DNA from 3 places in the Aerococcus sp. BD502 genome. Region 2 is predicted to be linked to each of the others. Evidence: predicted binding sites of a transcription regulator. Region 2 holds the regulator's gene; each other region holds the start of a gene.
The links. The regulator NrdR, encoded in region 2, represses ribonucleotide reductase genes. The targets are predictions, from matches to a motif close to ACACNATATATNGTGT.
Positions count from the first base shown of each region.

Region 1 (4,249 bases), 420 kb from region 2:
CTAAAGCCTTTTTTGGTGATCTCCAAAGCGCGTGGCTTCGTCGGGTCTTTTTCAATATAACCATTTTTCTCTAAGGTTTTTAAATGACTATGAACAGTAGAAGGTGAGGATAGTCCCACAGCCAAGCAAATTTCACGAACAGTTGGGGGATAGCCATTTTCTTCAACACATTGATAGATATATTTTAGGATTTCAGTGTGACGTGAATTCATCAAATCCCTCCCTTCCTATTAGCCTTATTCTAGCATTATTGGCTTGCTTTGAACAAGTGTTTGCCTAGGTTCTTGCCGGATCGACATAAACGGTTTTTTGTTCGAAATAATTGACAAAACCTGGTTTTCCGCCAGAAGGTTTTTTCACATGTCGGACCTGTGTATAATCAACGGGGATGTTTCTGGACTGACTGTATTTAGAAAAACGAGCTGCTAATGCTGCTGCTTCTATAATTTCGGTATCTGTTGGTGTTTCCGTGGCTAAAATAACATGACTTCCAGGAATATTTTTTGTGTGAAACCAATAATGCTTTTTATTCGCTTTTTTAAACGTTAGGTGATCGTTTTGCTTATTGTTTCGTCCCACATAAATCCGATTGCCTTCAGAAGACTTGAAAGTTCTTGGCTGACTCATCGGGGACTTTTGCTTCTTTCGTCGACTTTTTTGCTTTTTGATATAACCTTGTTCTTCTAGTTCTTCTTTAATTTCTGGTAAGTCCTCTTGTTGGGCTAAATCTAATTGCACTTGAAGGCTATCTAAATATTCAAGTTCGTTTTCTAAGACTACTTTTTGTTTCTTCAAGTAGTGCTTTTTGCGCTTTAATTTATTGTAGCGTTCAAACAAATTTTGGGCATTCATAGCGGGAGATATCTTGGGATCTAATGTAATCGTGATGGGTTCGTTATTATAGAAATTGATTAATTTAACCTCACTGCTATTATCGGCAATTTGATACAGGTTAGCGGTTAGAACTTCTCCTTTAATGCGATAATTTTCCATTTTATCTATTTTTTCTTGGTCTTTATGGAAATTATCTTGCTTTTTTTTCAGATGCTTAAGCCGTTGATCTAACGCTCTTTGAATTTCCTTTGCTAATTGATTAGATTTTTGCAGGTTAGCATGTTCTTCTCTGACATGATCCAATAGGGCACCTAGGCTATCGAAATATACTTTTTCTTGCTTAATAGACCGATAATCGATAGGAAAATATGAAATTTGTTTTTCATTATTAACGAGGTTAGGTGAGGGGTCATCCAAGTCGGTTAAAAATTCCTTGAAAACTTGAAGTTTATTGTTAGGAGCTTTTTTTAAGCGATAAGCCAATTCTCTCCCACTCATTGTCCCAAAGCCCAAGAAAGTAGTCACCATATCTTTGGCGTCTGGTTTAATTTCTTGGATATAGTTTTGGTTTTCTTCTCGAAAAGGATCAACTTTATTTTGCTGGGGTGGGAAAAAATATTTACCGCCCGGCAGTAAAGTTCGATAGCTATTTTTGAAGGGGGGGACATGTTTAATGCAATCTAATATTATTCCGTTTTTATCGACAAGTGAAATATTGCTGTGTTTCCCCATCAATTCAAGGATAAGACGATAGAGTTGGTCTTCACCAAATTCATCCCGGAGGTATAGTTCAAAGTAAATAATCCGATCATTAGCTACTTGTTCAATTTTAGTAATTTGACTTCCCAGAATATATTTTCTAAGGACCATACAAAAATTATAAGGTTCGGTTGGAATTGAATATTTATTTTGAGTGAGATGAACGCATGGGAAGGAGGCATGGGCAGATAAAGAAAGCTTTTTTTGCTGACGATTTTTTTTAACGGTCATTAATAATTCTAACTCTTGGGGTTGTTGAATTTTTTGAATTCTTCCTCCCAGTAGATTTTGTTTCAATTCTCCTACCATGGCGTGTACAAATAAACCATCGAGTGCCATACAATCCTCCTTTATTTAGCCATTTAAAAAAGTACAGTCAGAAAAACTGATCTGTACTTATTCTAACATGATCGTCAATAGCTTAAGCAAGCTGTTGGAGACGATCAGGACGAAAACCGTAGAAAGGTTCTTCTCCTTCAGCAGTGACAACAGGAAGGGCTTGAAAGCCTAGACTTTTTACAGTGTCTAAAGCTTCTTTAGATTGAGTAACATCGATGGATTCAAAAGAAATATTTTTATCGGTTAAAAATCGTTTGGTAAATTGACATTGCATGCAATTAGGTTTGGTATATACGGTAACCATGCTAATCCCTCTTTCTTTAATATAGACACAATATATAGTATACTATGTGAGATGTCAAGCACTACATATACTTTTATAGCAAAAAATGGAGTTAAAGGTGTAAAGAAAAAATCGCAATTGTGTTATAATAAAATATTGAAGAAGGGGTCGTAATGAATAAAATCAGCAAAAAATTATTGCAAGAATGGCTTCCTCTCCGGAAAAAAACAGCTTATAAGAATTGCTTTGGCCATCTTGTTATCATTGCTGGGAATGAATTTATGGGCGGAGCAGCGATTATGGCCAGCGAAGGAGCTATTCAGTCCGGAGTTGGCTTGCTGACAATAGTCACTCATCGTACTAATTTTGCCAGTATTCACGCCCGTTTGCCAGAAGCAATGGTCATGGATATTGAACAAATAGACGTTTGGACGAACCAATTGCATCAGCGAGCGACAGGGATTGTTTTAGGCCCCGGCTTGGGAAATAATTATCAGCAATTCTCAAAAATTTGGCAAAGCTTAAAATGGTTTTCGCAAGTACGATATTTGGTCCTTGATGCGGATGGCCTCCATCACTATTTGGCTTTGCCTACAAAAGAAAAAAAATTACCTTATCCGCTAATATTGACTCCTCACCCAGGAGAATTTGCTGCTTTTGTTGATCAGCAGCTTGTAAGTTCAGATGAACATGCAATACTGGCTTGGGTCAGGGAGAACCATTTTATTTTGGTGAAAAAAAGTGAGGAAACAAAAGTTTACCTACCTTGTGATGATAATAATATTTGGGTAAATCCCTTTGGTAATCCAGGGATGGCGACGGGAGGTATGGGGGATACACTTGCAGGTATGATTGGTGGCCTTGGAGGTCAATTTCATGATCTTCCTTTAGGAGTTCTCTTTGCGGTTGGTTTGCATAGTTATTGTGCCGATCTGCTCTATAAAGAGCAATATAGTGTCCGGCCAACAAACGTCAGCCAATTATTGCCCAAAGTTATGGGAGAATGGCGAAATAAAAAATTAAAGCAACGAGACCGGCATTCGTAATTTGAGGAGGTGTTATAATGACAAGGCATCATCGTACGCCTAGTGCAGCTATTGTTTTTGTAAGTCGAGAGGGAGAAAGCGGGACAGAAGTCCTTCTTCAACATCGTAATCAAACCCATATGCTTCCTAATATTTGGGATGGCGTGGGTGGACATGTTGAAGCTGGAGAAAGCGTTCGTGAAGCTGCCCAAAGAGAATTAAAAGAGGAAGTAGGCCTCGATATTGCAATTGAGGATTTATCTTTTCTGATGGTGACCCATAATCAAATAAGTCCGACTGAGCGATACTACAATTTTTTCTTTAAAATTGACCGTTTTAATGGAACTCCAGAAATTTTAGAGCCTTATAAGCATGATGCCCTTCAATGGTTCTCTCTAAAAAATTTACCCTCACCTATTATCACGGATCGAAATCTTGCTTTAACACACTGGCAAGAGCCTCTGGGCTTTTTGGAGCTTAATACGGAAAGTGATGTTAAAAAATAGGGGCTAGGATTAGCCCCTACTTGGTGTTAAGATCGTAAGTCAAAAGTGCCTTTTTCAGTCATAATGATATCAATTTTTTGATCATATTGATCTGTTGGAATATCCTCAACTTGTAGTCTAGAATAAAAAGGAAGTAAACTGGTGCCTTTAAATTCTTTGAGGAAGCGATCGTAGAAGCCGCCTCCGTAGCCTAAACGCTCCCCTTTATTGTTACAAGTGACACAAGGCATGATAACCAAATCGATATCAGCTGGGCCTAACTCCTTAGCGGAAGATGCTGGTTCTTCAATATTGTAAGGCCCACTAATGAGTTTATCACCGGGTGCATATTCGTGAATACGCATATCTCCTGGTCCGGCAACGCGGGGAATCCCTGTTATTTTTCCAGCTTCATGGGCTGCTTTAATCACCGGCTTCGTATTGAATTCATAAGGCATCGGCATGAATAAGAAAAGACTTTTTGCTTTTTTAAATTCGGGATGCTCTAATAGCTTATCCACGAT
Region 1 is NZ_CP147972.1:1,822,928-1,827,176, forward strand. Features, by position in the region: gene lexA (transcriptional repressor LexA) at 1-212, opposite strand, end outside; gene WF803_RS08720 (Rqc2 family fibronectin-binding protein) at 277-1,932, opposite strand; gene nrdH (glutaredoxin-like protein NrdH) at 2,015-2,236, opposite strand; gene WF803_RS08730 (NAD(P)H-hydrate dehydratase) at 2,389-3,261, shown strand; gene WF803_RS08735 (NUDIX domain-containing protein) at 3,279-3,746, shown strand; gene WF803_RS08740 (5-formyltetrahydrofolate cyclo-ligase) at 3,773-4,249, opposite strand, start outside.
Region 1: nrdH (glutaredoxin-like protein NrdH) is a predicted target of NrdR. The motif match lies at 2,262-2,277, and genes of this name have one in related genera.

Region 2 (4,249 bases):
CGAACCCCAGAAGGCCGGCAAATTCGCCAAGCCTTTGTCCCCAGCCAGCCAGGCTATGAAATTTATAGCTCAGACTACTCCCAAATCGAGTTACGGGTGTTGGCCCATATCTCTGGAGACAAGCATTTGCAGGAAGCCTTTAAGGCGGGCAAGGATATACACCGGGCGACGGCCAGCCGCGTTTTTGGCATCGAACCTGCTGAAGTCGGGGCTAATGAACGCCGGAGTGCGAAGGCCGTGAACTTTGGCATTGTTTATGGCATTAGTGATTATGGTTTGAGTCAAAACTTAGGGATTAGCCGGCCAAAAGCCCAGGACTTTATCGATAGTTACTTCGAGAGTTTCCCGGGAGTAAAAAAATATATGACGGCAATTGTTGAAGAAGCCCGCGAGGCGGGTTATGTAGAGACCTTATTCCATCGCCGGCGCTACTTACCAGATATCAAGGCCAAGAATTTTAACCGCCGGCGTTTTGCTGAGAGAACGGCGATGAATACACCCATCCAAGGAACCGCTGCTGATATTATTAAGCTGGCCATGGTGAAGATGGCGGAAGTCCTTAAACAAGAAAATTTACAGGCCCGCTTGCTCTTGCAAGTGCATGATGAATTAATTTTTGAAGCCCCCGCCGAAGAAATTGCTCGCCTGGAAGAACTCGTGCCCCAAGTGATGGCTGAAGCGGTCGACTTAACCGTCCCTCTGACCGTAGAAACGAAGCATGGTTCGACCTGGTACGATGCCGATTAAAAGAAAGGAGGGGACGCATGCCCGAATTACCTGAAGTTGAAAATGTACGGCGCGGCCTCAACACCTATGCCCGGGGCCATCAGGTGCAGAAGGTCTGGGTCGGCTGGCCACCAATTATTGAAAAACCGGCACTTGAACGTTTTAAAGAGTTGATGGTGGGAGAAAAATTAGAAGAAGTCGACCGCCGCGGGAAGTATTTAATTTTTTACTGGACGCATTGGGCTTGGCTGGCTCACTTGCGCATGGAAGGTAAATTCCTGCTTGTGGCCGCTGAAACTGACGAAGATGCTTATACGCATTTGCGCTTCTCTTTAGATGACGATTTAAAATTACTCTATCGGGATGTGCGTAAATTTGGCCGGCTCAAAGCCTTCCCCAGGGAAGAAACTGATGCAGAAGTTTTGGCCTTAGGCTTGGGGCCGGAGCCAGAAGCTCTGACAGTGCCTTATTTAAAGACGGAATTTCAGAAAACAAGCCGAAACATTAAAGCTGTTCTCTTGGACCAGCATGTCCTCGCAGGCATCGGTAATATTTATGCGGATGAAATTCTTTTCCAAACTGGCTTGCATCCGGCTACGCCAGCGCGGGCCTTAAGGGATAGCCAGGTGGCAGTTTTGCTCAAACATATCCAAAGTGTTTTAAAAGCGGCAATAAAAGCAGGCGGGACGACCGTTCGGACTTATGCGAATTCCTTTGGACGAGCCGGGCAATACCAGCATCAGTTGCAGGTTTACGGTCGGGCTGGTGAGCCTTGCCTCGTTTGCAAAAGCCCCTTGGTGAAGGAAAAAATAGCGGGGCGCGGGACAACCTTTTGCCCCCATTGCCAAAAACCCATGATCTAGGAGCACAAGGAGGAGAACATGACACTCATATTAGGGCTAACAGGTTCGATAGCGACCGGAAAATCCAGTGCAGCACGTGTTTTTCAGGAAAAAGGCTTCCCCGTTATTTCGGCAGATGAAGGGGCTCGACGCTTGGTGGAGCCTCCTAGCCCCGCCTTGGATAAAATACGAACGATTTTTGGGGAAGAGTTTCTGTTTGAAAATGGCTGTTTGAATCGGGAAAAATTAGCTGCGCTTATTTTCAGACACGAAAAAGCTCGCAAGCAGTTAGATCAGCTCATGCAGCCTCTGCTCCGCCAATGGCTCATTAAGGAGCGCACTTTAGCGAAAGTCAATCACCCGTCCTTAGTGGTGATGGATATCCCCTTGCTCTATGAGAAAAATTTACAGGGTTTGGTGGACCAGGTTATGGTGGTGTACACGCGGGAAACTTTTCAATTAGAGCGCCTCATGGCACGGGATCATTTAGCGAGAAAGGAAGCTTTGGAGCGAATTTTCTCTCAAATTAATATTGAACGGAAGGTTGAGTGGGCCGATATCGTCATTGATAATAATGAAGATGAAGCCTATTTAAGACGGCAAATCGAAGCTTGGATTCTCTTCAATGGTTATGAAGACTGGCCAGAATAAAGGCGAGCTATGCTATAATTAAGCTAGCGTACTGAAGAAGATATCCCAATAATAACGGAAGGTGAGTGGGGATTGATGCAATGTCCAAAATGCCATTATTCGAATACCAAAGTGGTCGACTCGCGCCCCACAGAAGAAGGGCGAGTCATTCGGCGGCGGCGGATGTGCCCTCAATGTGATTACCGTTTTACGACTTTTGAGCGGGTGGAACAGTCACCCTTACTGGTGATTAAGCGCAATGGCAACCGTCAGGAGTTCTCCCGGGAGAAATTACTGCGCGGCTTGATTCGCTCTTGTGAAAAACGGCCGATTGCCTTGGAGACGTTGGAGCGGGTGGTTTCTGACATTGAAACGACCTTAAGAGAGCAAGGTCAAACAGAAGTGAAGGCCTTAGATATCGGTGAAATGGTCATGGATAAATTGATTAAAATTGACGATGTCGCCTATATTCGCTATGCCAGTGTTTACCGCCGTTTCGAGGACCCCACCGTTTTTCTGCATGAAATTGAACGTCTGAAAAATTTGCAGTAAAATCAAGCCGATGGGCAAACGAATTTAGATTTAGATGACAAGAATTAGGAGGAGATTATGGAGCGTGGCTGGCAAACTTTGGACAGTCAAACGAGTTTTATTGTCGTCCAGCGTGAATGGGTAGAGGCCTTGGATCAGGAAGTCTTGGCTTACTTGTACCAACCTTTAATCCATGCCAGTGGCTATGCCCTCTACCAGGCCTTACTCAGTTTGGTGGAAGTTGAAAGCCATTTGTCTTTGGAAACTAGGCACCGGGATATTCTGGAACGTTTGGTGATCAGTAAAGAGATATACTATGAGGCCAGGACGCGTCTTGAGGCCCTAGGGCTTTTACGGGTCTTCCGGCAACAAGAGGCAGGCCAGCAACTCGCTTACCGCTATGACCTTTATGCGCCCTTACGCCCAGAACGCTTTTTCCGGGATAGTTTGCTTTCAACTCTACTCCTTGACCGCCTGGGCCAGCAAACTTATGAGCGCTTAGAGGCACGCTTTTCCCATATCTGGCCTGAGCATTTGAAAAACATAGCTTGGGAAGAAGAAACTTTAAGTTTCCAAGATGTTTACCGCTTGCCCAGCGAACATCTGGAAGAAGCGGCGAGTCAGCACTTACTGCATTCCAACCAAGGCCGGCCGCCATTGACTACTAGTTCGGGTCCCCGTACTTTTTCTTGGTCCTACTTCAAAGCTTTGTTCCAAGATAGCTTGCTTCCCCAGCAAGCACTCACTGGCAGCTTGCAAGATCTCGTGCTAACCCTGCACAAGCTTTACGGCTATGATGAGACAGAGCTATTTCGCTTGTGTTTTGATGCCTATGATTTCCACCAGAAAAAGCTGGATGCCGACATGCTCAAACGCCGAGCCCAGGAGTATGCGGAAGCTACACGTTCAAGCAGAAGGCAAAGTTCTCCCATAGCACCTGAAGAGACTAAGACTGACCAAATTGAGGCCGCTTTGGCTGAAGCTGGTTTACCCCAAGCAGCTAGCCAAGTCGTGGCCGCCTGTGAAAATTATGCGCCCGATGAATTTCTCACTAGCATTAAACGCCAGCGTCAAGGTCAAGTCCTCCCCAAGGAGCGAAAGCTACTCACGGATTTATTGACGCGCTTTCATTTGCCGGAGAGTCTATATAATGCCATGATTTACTACTATTTAATTGAATTGGATAATTCAACCTTAAATTGGGGCTTTCTCCAACGCTTGGCCGATGATTGGCAGCAGCAGGGCCTGAAAAATTCCCTAGAGGCTTTTTTGTATATTAAAAACCGCCAAGACCAAAAAACAAAGCAGCAAAAGGAGCAAGCGGAACGCTATAAAAAACGCTATGTTTATGAAGAAACGCAACCTGACTGGCTCATTAAAGCAAAAAAAGAGCAAAAAAATGGCCAGTCGCGAAGAGAAGTTTCCGATAGGGCGAGCCAAGAGCAAGCACGCCACTCGCTCATTGAGCGCATTAAGGCACGAGAAAGGGAGGGAGAGGAAGAATGAGAAATGTAGGAGAA
Region 2 is NZ_CP147972.1:1,404,060-1,408,308, forward strand. Features, by position in the region: gene polA (DNA polymerase I) at 1-747, shown strand, start outside; gene mutM (bifunctional DNA-formamidopyrimidine glycosylase/DNA-(apurinic or apyrimidinic site) lyase) at 765-1,589, shown strand; gene coaE (dephospho-CoA kinase) at 1,608-2,219, shown strand; gene nrdR (transcriptional regulator NrdR) at 2,295-2,750, shown strand; gene WF803_RS06640 (DnaD domain protein) at 2,808-4,235, shown strand; gene dnaI (primosomal protein DnaI) at 4,232-4,249, shown strand, end outside.

Region 3 (4,249 bases), 890 kb from region 2:
TGGTCAGCCGCTTCGGCTTCTTTTTCCTTGGGGGCTTGGCTAGCCTTAAAGTGACTAGCGGCTAATTGCATCGTCAGTAAATCCAAAATAATTTGCGGCTGGCTCGCAAAACGTAAGTCACTCACCCGCTCTAATACAAGCTCCTGCATGCCATTCAATTCTTCGCGCGTCAAGGCCGCACTCAAAGTGAAGAAGGCATCAGGATAAGGCCGGCTCCAAACGTCAGCATCAGCGCCCAGCATCTTCGCCAAGTAGAGATCCCTCAAGAAAAAGAGCAATTCTTCGAGGAAGCGATGTGGCTCGCCGCCCGCTGCCAGCATACCTTCTAAAGTGGCTAAGGCCGCCTCCACGTCTTCCTCATGAACCGCCTTAATATAAGCGGTCAATTGGTCTTCGTTCAAACTCCCCGTAATAGTGCGGGCTGTTTCTGCCGCAATTTTCCCTTCCGAAAAGGATAACACTTGATCCAGTAAACTCAAAGCGTCGCGCATGCCCCCATTCGCCGTGCGAGCAATAATATGGAGGGCTTCGTCTTCCGCTTTTAGGCCTTCTTCTTTTAGAATTTTTTCTAAATGCTTTTCAATATCAGCCGTATCCAGGCGCTTGAAATTAAAACGCTGGGTTCTGGAGATAATCGTAGCGGGAATTTTATGGGGCTCCGTCGTCGCTAAAATAAAAATAACATTCTCAGGAGGCTCCTCTAAGGTTTTGAGTAAGGCGTTGAAGGCCCCTTGGGAGAGCATGTGCACCTCATCAATAATATACACCTTGTAAGTAGCCTCAGTAGGCGCATAGCGGGCTTTATCCCGGATATCCCGAATCTCCTCCACCCCATTGTTTGACGCGGCGTCAATCTCAATCACATCGGCCAAGCTGCCCTGGGTAATTGCTTGGCAAAGCTCACAAGTATTGCAAGGCTCCCCATCTTCTTGATTGGGGCAATTAATGGCCTTGGCAAAAATTTTTGCCGCACTCGTTTTCCCCGTCCCCCGCGGACCGGTAAAGAGATAGGCGTGGCTGGTTTGCTGGTGGCGGATCGCATTTTTCAGCGTCTTAGCCACGGCATCTTGGCCCACCAGATCACTGAAACGCTGGGGCCGCCACACCCGATATAAGGCCTGATAGCTCATGAGGTCACCTGCTTCCTTTCTAGATACTCTTCTATAGTATAACAAATTTTGCGTCACAAGACACGGTGGATCAGCTCCTCAAATTTTTCGACTAAAAACAAAAAATGCTTTTCAGACGCCTTCTTTTCCCAATGCAAATAAACAAATTTTTCATGAAAGCTTGTCCTGAGGGTCGGGAGTAGGAACAATATTTACTTTTTGGTAAGCAATCTTCTCAAAGCCTCTAGATTTTTCCTGAGATACCAGATATAGTATTAAGTGACTAAGGCAAACACTATAAGTTGTGCCTACTTTAAGCCAAGGAGGATTATTATGTTACAAGAACACCCCACTAACACGGCAGTTCCCACCAAAATCGCTGTGGGTTTAAAGCAAATCACCAAGCGTGATGGCCGCCGGGTGAACTTTCGACCTTCACAAGTGCAAGTCGCTCTAAAAAAAGCCCTTGGCAATGCGGACCAAGATATTAAAACTCTCTATGAGGAAGTTTTGGCTTACTACCAAACGGAATATGAAGAAAAAACGACTGAAAACATGGCCTATGCCATCGTTCATGTCTTAAAGGCGCATTCCTATACGGAGGCGGCCCATCGTTTTCAGAAATACCGCAGCCATAAAATTAATGACCACGACCGGCAAATGGATGTCAATGTGAAATTAAAGGAATTTAGAGCCGGTGATAAACGCGTCTTGAACGAGAATGCCAATAAGGACTCACGGGTTTTCAATACCACGCGGGACTTGACGGCCGGCGTGAGTGCTAAGGCGCTCGGCTTGAATATGATGCCCTGGGCCGTGGCCAATGCCCACTTGAAGGGAGATATTCACTTCCACGACCTCGACTACTCACCCTATTCACCGATGACCAACTGCTGCTTAATTGATTTTAATGAAATGCTCTCCAATGGCTTTCACATTGGGAATGCGGAAGTTGAGTCACCCAAATCCATTAACACGGCCTGCGCTCAAATTGCGCAAATTATTGCTAACGTAGCCTCTTCCCAATATGGGGGATGCTCGGCCGACCGAATTGATGAACTCTTGGCTCCCTACGCCCGTCTTAACTTCCAAAAGCACCTCCAATTTAGTGAGGATTGGATTGAGGATGCAGTAAAAAGGGAGCAATATGCCTATACTAAAACCAAGAAAGACATTTACGATGCCATGCAAAGCCTGGAGTATGAGATTAATACCCTCTACTCCTCTAATGGGCAAACGCCATTCACCACTTTGGGCTTTGGCTTAGGGACGGATTGGTTTGCCCGAGAAATTCAAAAAGCCATCCTCAATGTCCGCATTGGAGGCCTGGGCCGGGAAAAGCGGACTGCTATCTTCCCTAAATTGATTTTCTCTATTCGCCGGGGCACCAATCTCGAACCGCGGGACCCCAACTACGACATTAAGCAATTGGCGGTCGAATGTGCCACCAAACGGATGTACCCAGATGTTTTAATGTATGACAAATTAATCGAATTGACGGGGAGTTTTAAAACACCAATGGGCTGCCGTTCCTTCCTTCAAGGCTGGTGGGACGAAAATGGCCAAGAAGTTAATAGCGGACGCATGAATTTAGGGGTCGTGACCTTAAATATTCCCCGCATTGCTATGGAAGCCAACCATAAAAAGGAAGACTTCTACGCCCTCTTAGAGGAACGCTTAAAGCTCATGGAAAAAGCCCTCCTCTACCGAGTGGAACGTACCAAGGAAGCCAAACCAGAAAATGCCCCCATCCTCTACCAATATGGCGCTTTTGGCAAACGACTCAATGAAGAAGACGACGTCGATGAAGTTTTCAAAAATAAACGTGCGACTGTTTCCCTAGGCTATATTGGCCTCTATGAAGCAGCGACTTGCTTCTATGGTCCCAATTGGGAGCACAATGAGGAAGCCAAGGCCTTCACCGTGGACATTGTGCGCCGCTTGAAGGAAGCTGCCGATCGCTGGGGCGAGCAATACGGCTATCATTTCAGTGTCTATAGCACACCAAGTGAGAGCCTGACGGATCGCTTCTGCCGCTTGGATACGGAGAAATTTGGCCTAGTCAAAGACATCACCGACAAAGGCTACTATACGAATAGCTTCCACTATGACGTCCGGAAAAATCCTTCGCCTTTTGAAAAATTAGAGTTTGAAAGTCCTTATCCCAAGTATTGTAGCGGTGGCTTCATTCACTACTGCGAATACCCCAACCTGCGGCAAAATCCAACAGCCCTAGAAGCAGTTTGGGACTTTGCTTATGACAAGGTGGGGTACTTAGGAACCAATACTCCGATTGATCGCTGTTATGAGTGTGATTTTAAGGGCGAATTTCTACCCACAGAACATGGCTTTAAATGCCCTCAATGCGGGAACACCGATCCGGAAACCTGTGACGTGGTCAAGCGGACCTGCGGCTACTTAGGCAATCCTAATATTCGACCCATGGCAGAAGGCCGCCACAAGGAAATTGCTTCCCGCGTGAAACATATGCCGACTGATTAGCTTTAGATAAGGAAGGTGAGACTTTGCGCAATCCAAAACCTAAAGAATGGACCGCAGAACGCTTTTCTAAACAGATGATTGCTGACTATAAGCCCTTCAATTTTGTGGACGGGGATGGGGTGCGCTGCAGTATTTACGTGAGCGGCTGCCCCTTCGCCTGCAAGGGTTGCTATAATAAAATTGTGCAAAACTTTAATTATGGCGTGCCTTATACCGACGAATTGGAGGAGCGCATCCTCAGTGATCTCGCCAAACCCTACTGCCAGGGCCTAACGCTCTTGGGCGGCGAGCCTTTCTTAAATACCCAAGTCCTGAACCGCCTCGTTAAAAAGGTACGCGAGCGTTTTGGCGACCAAAAAGATATTTGGAGTTGGAGCGGCTATTACTATGAAGAATTGCTCCAGGAAACCGAAGACAAACTTTGGCTTTTAAAGCATATTGATGTCCTTGTCGATGGGCGTTTTGAATTGGCCAAAATGGATTTAACCTTGCGTTTTCGTGGCAGCTCTAACCAAAGAATTATTGATGTGCCCGCCTCGCTGGCCAAAAACGAACTGGTCCTATGGCAAGACGGGACTTATGATGACTTTTAAGGGTGAATCCTCCCCGCTTCTGGGGGAGGATTTTTTAGCATAGGA
Region 3 is NZ_CP147972.1:451,146-455,394, forward strand. Features, by position in the region: gene dnaX (DNA polymerase III subunit gamma/tau) at 1-1,130, opposite strand, end outside; gene nrdD (anaerobic ribonucleoside-triphosphate reductase) at 1,443-3,611, shown strand; gene nrdG (anaerobic ribonucleoside-triphosphate reductase activating protein) at 3,686-4,204, shown strand.
Region 3: nrdD (anaerobic ribonucleoside-triphosphate reductase) is a predicted target of NrdR. The motif match lies at 1,370-1,385, and genes of this name have one in related genera.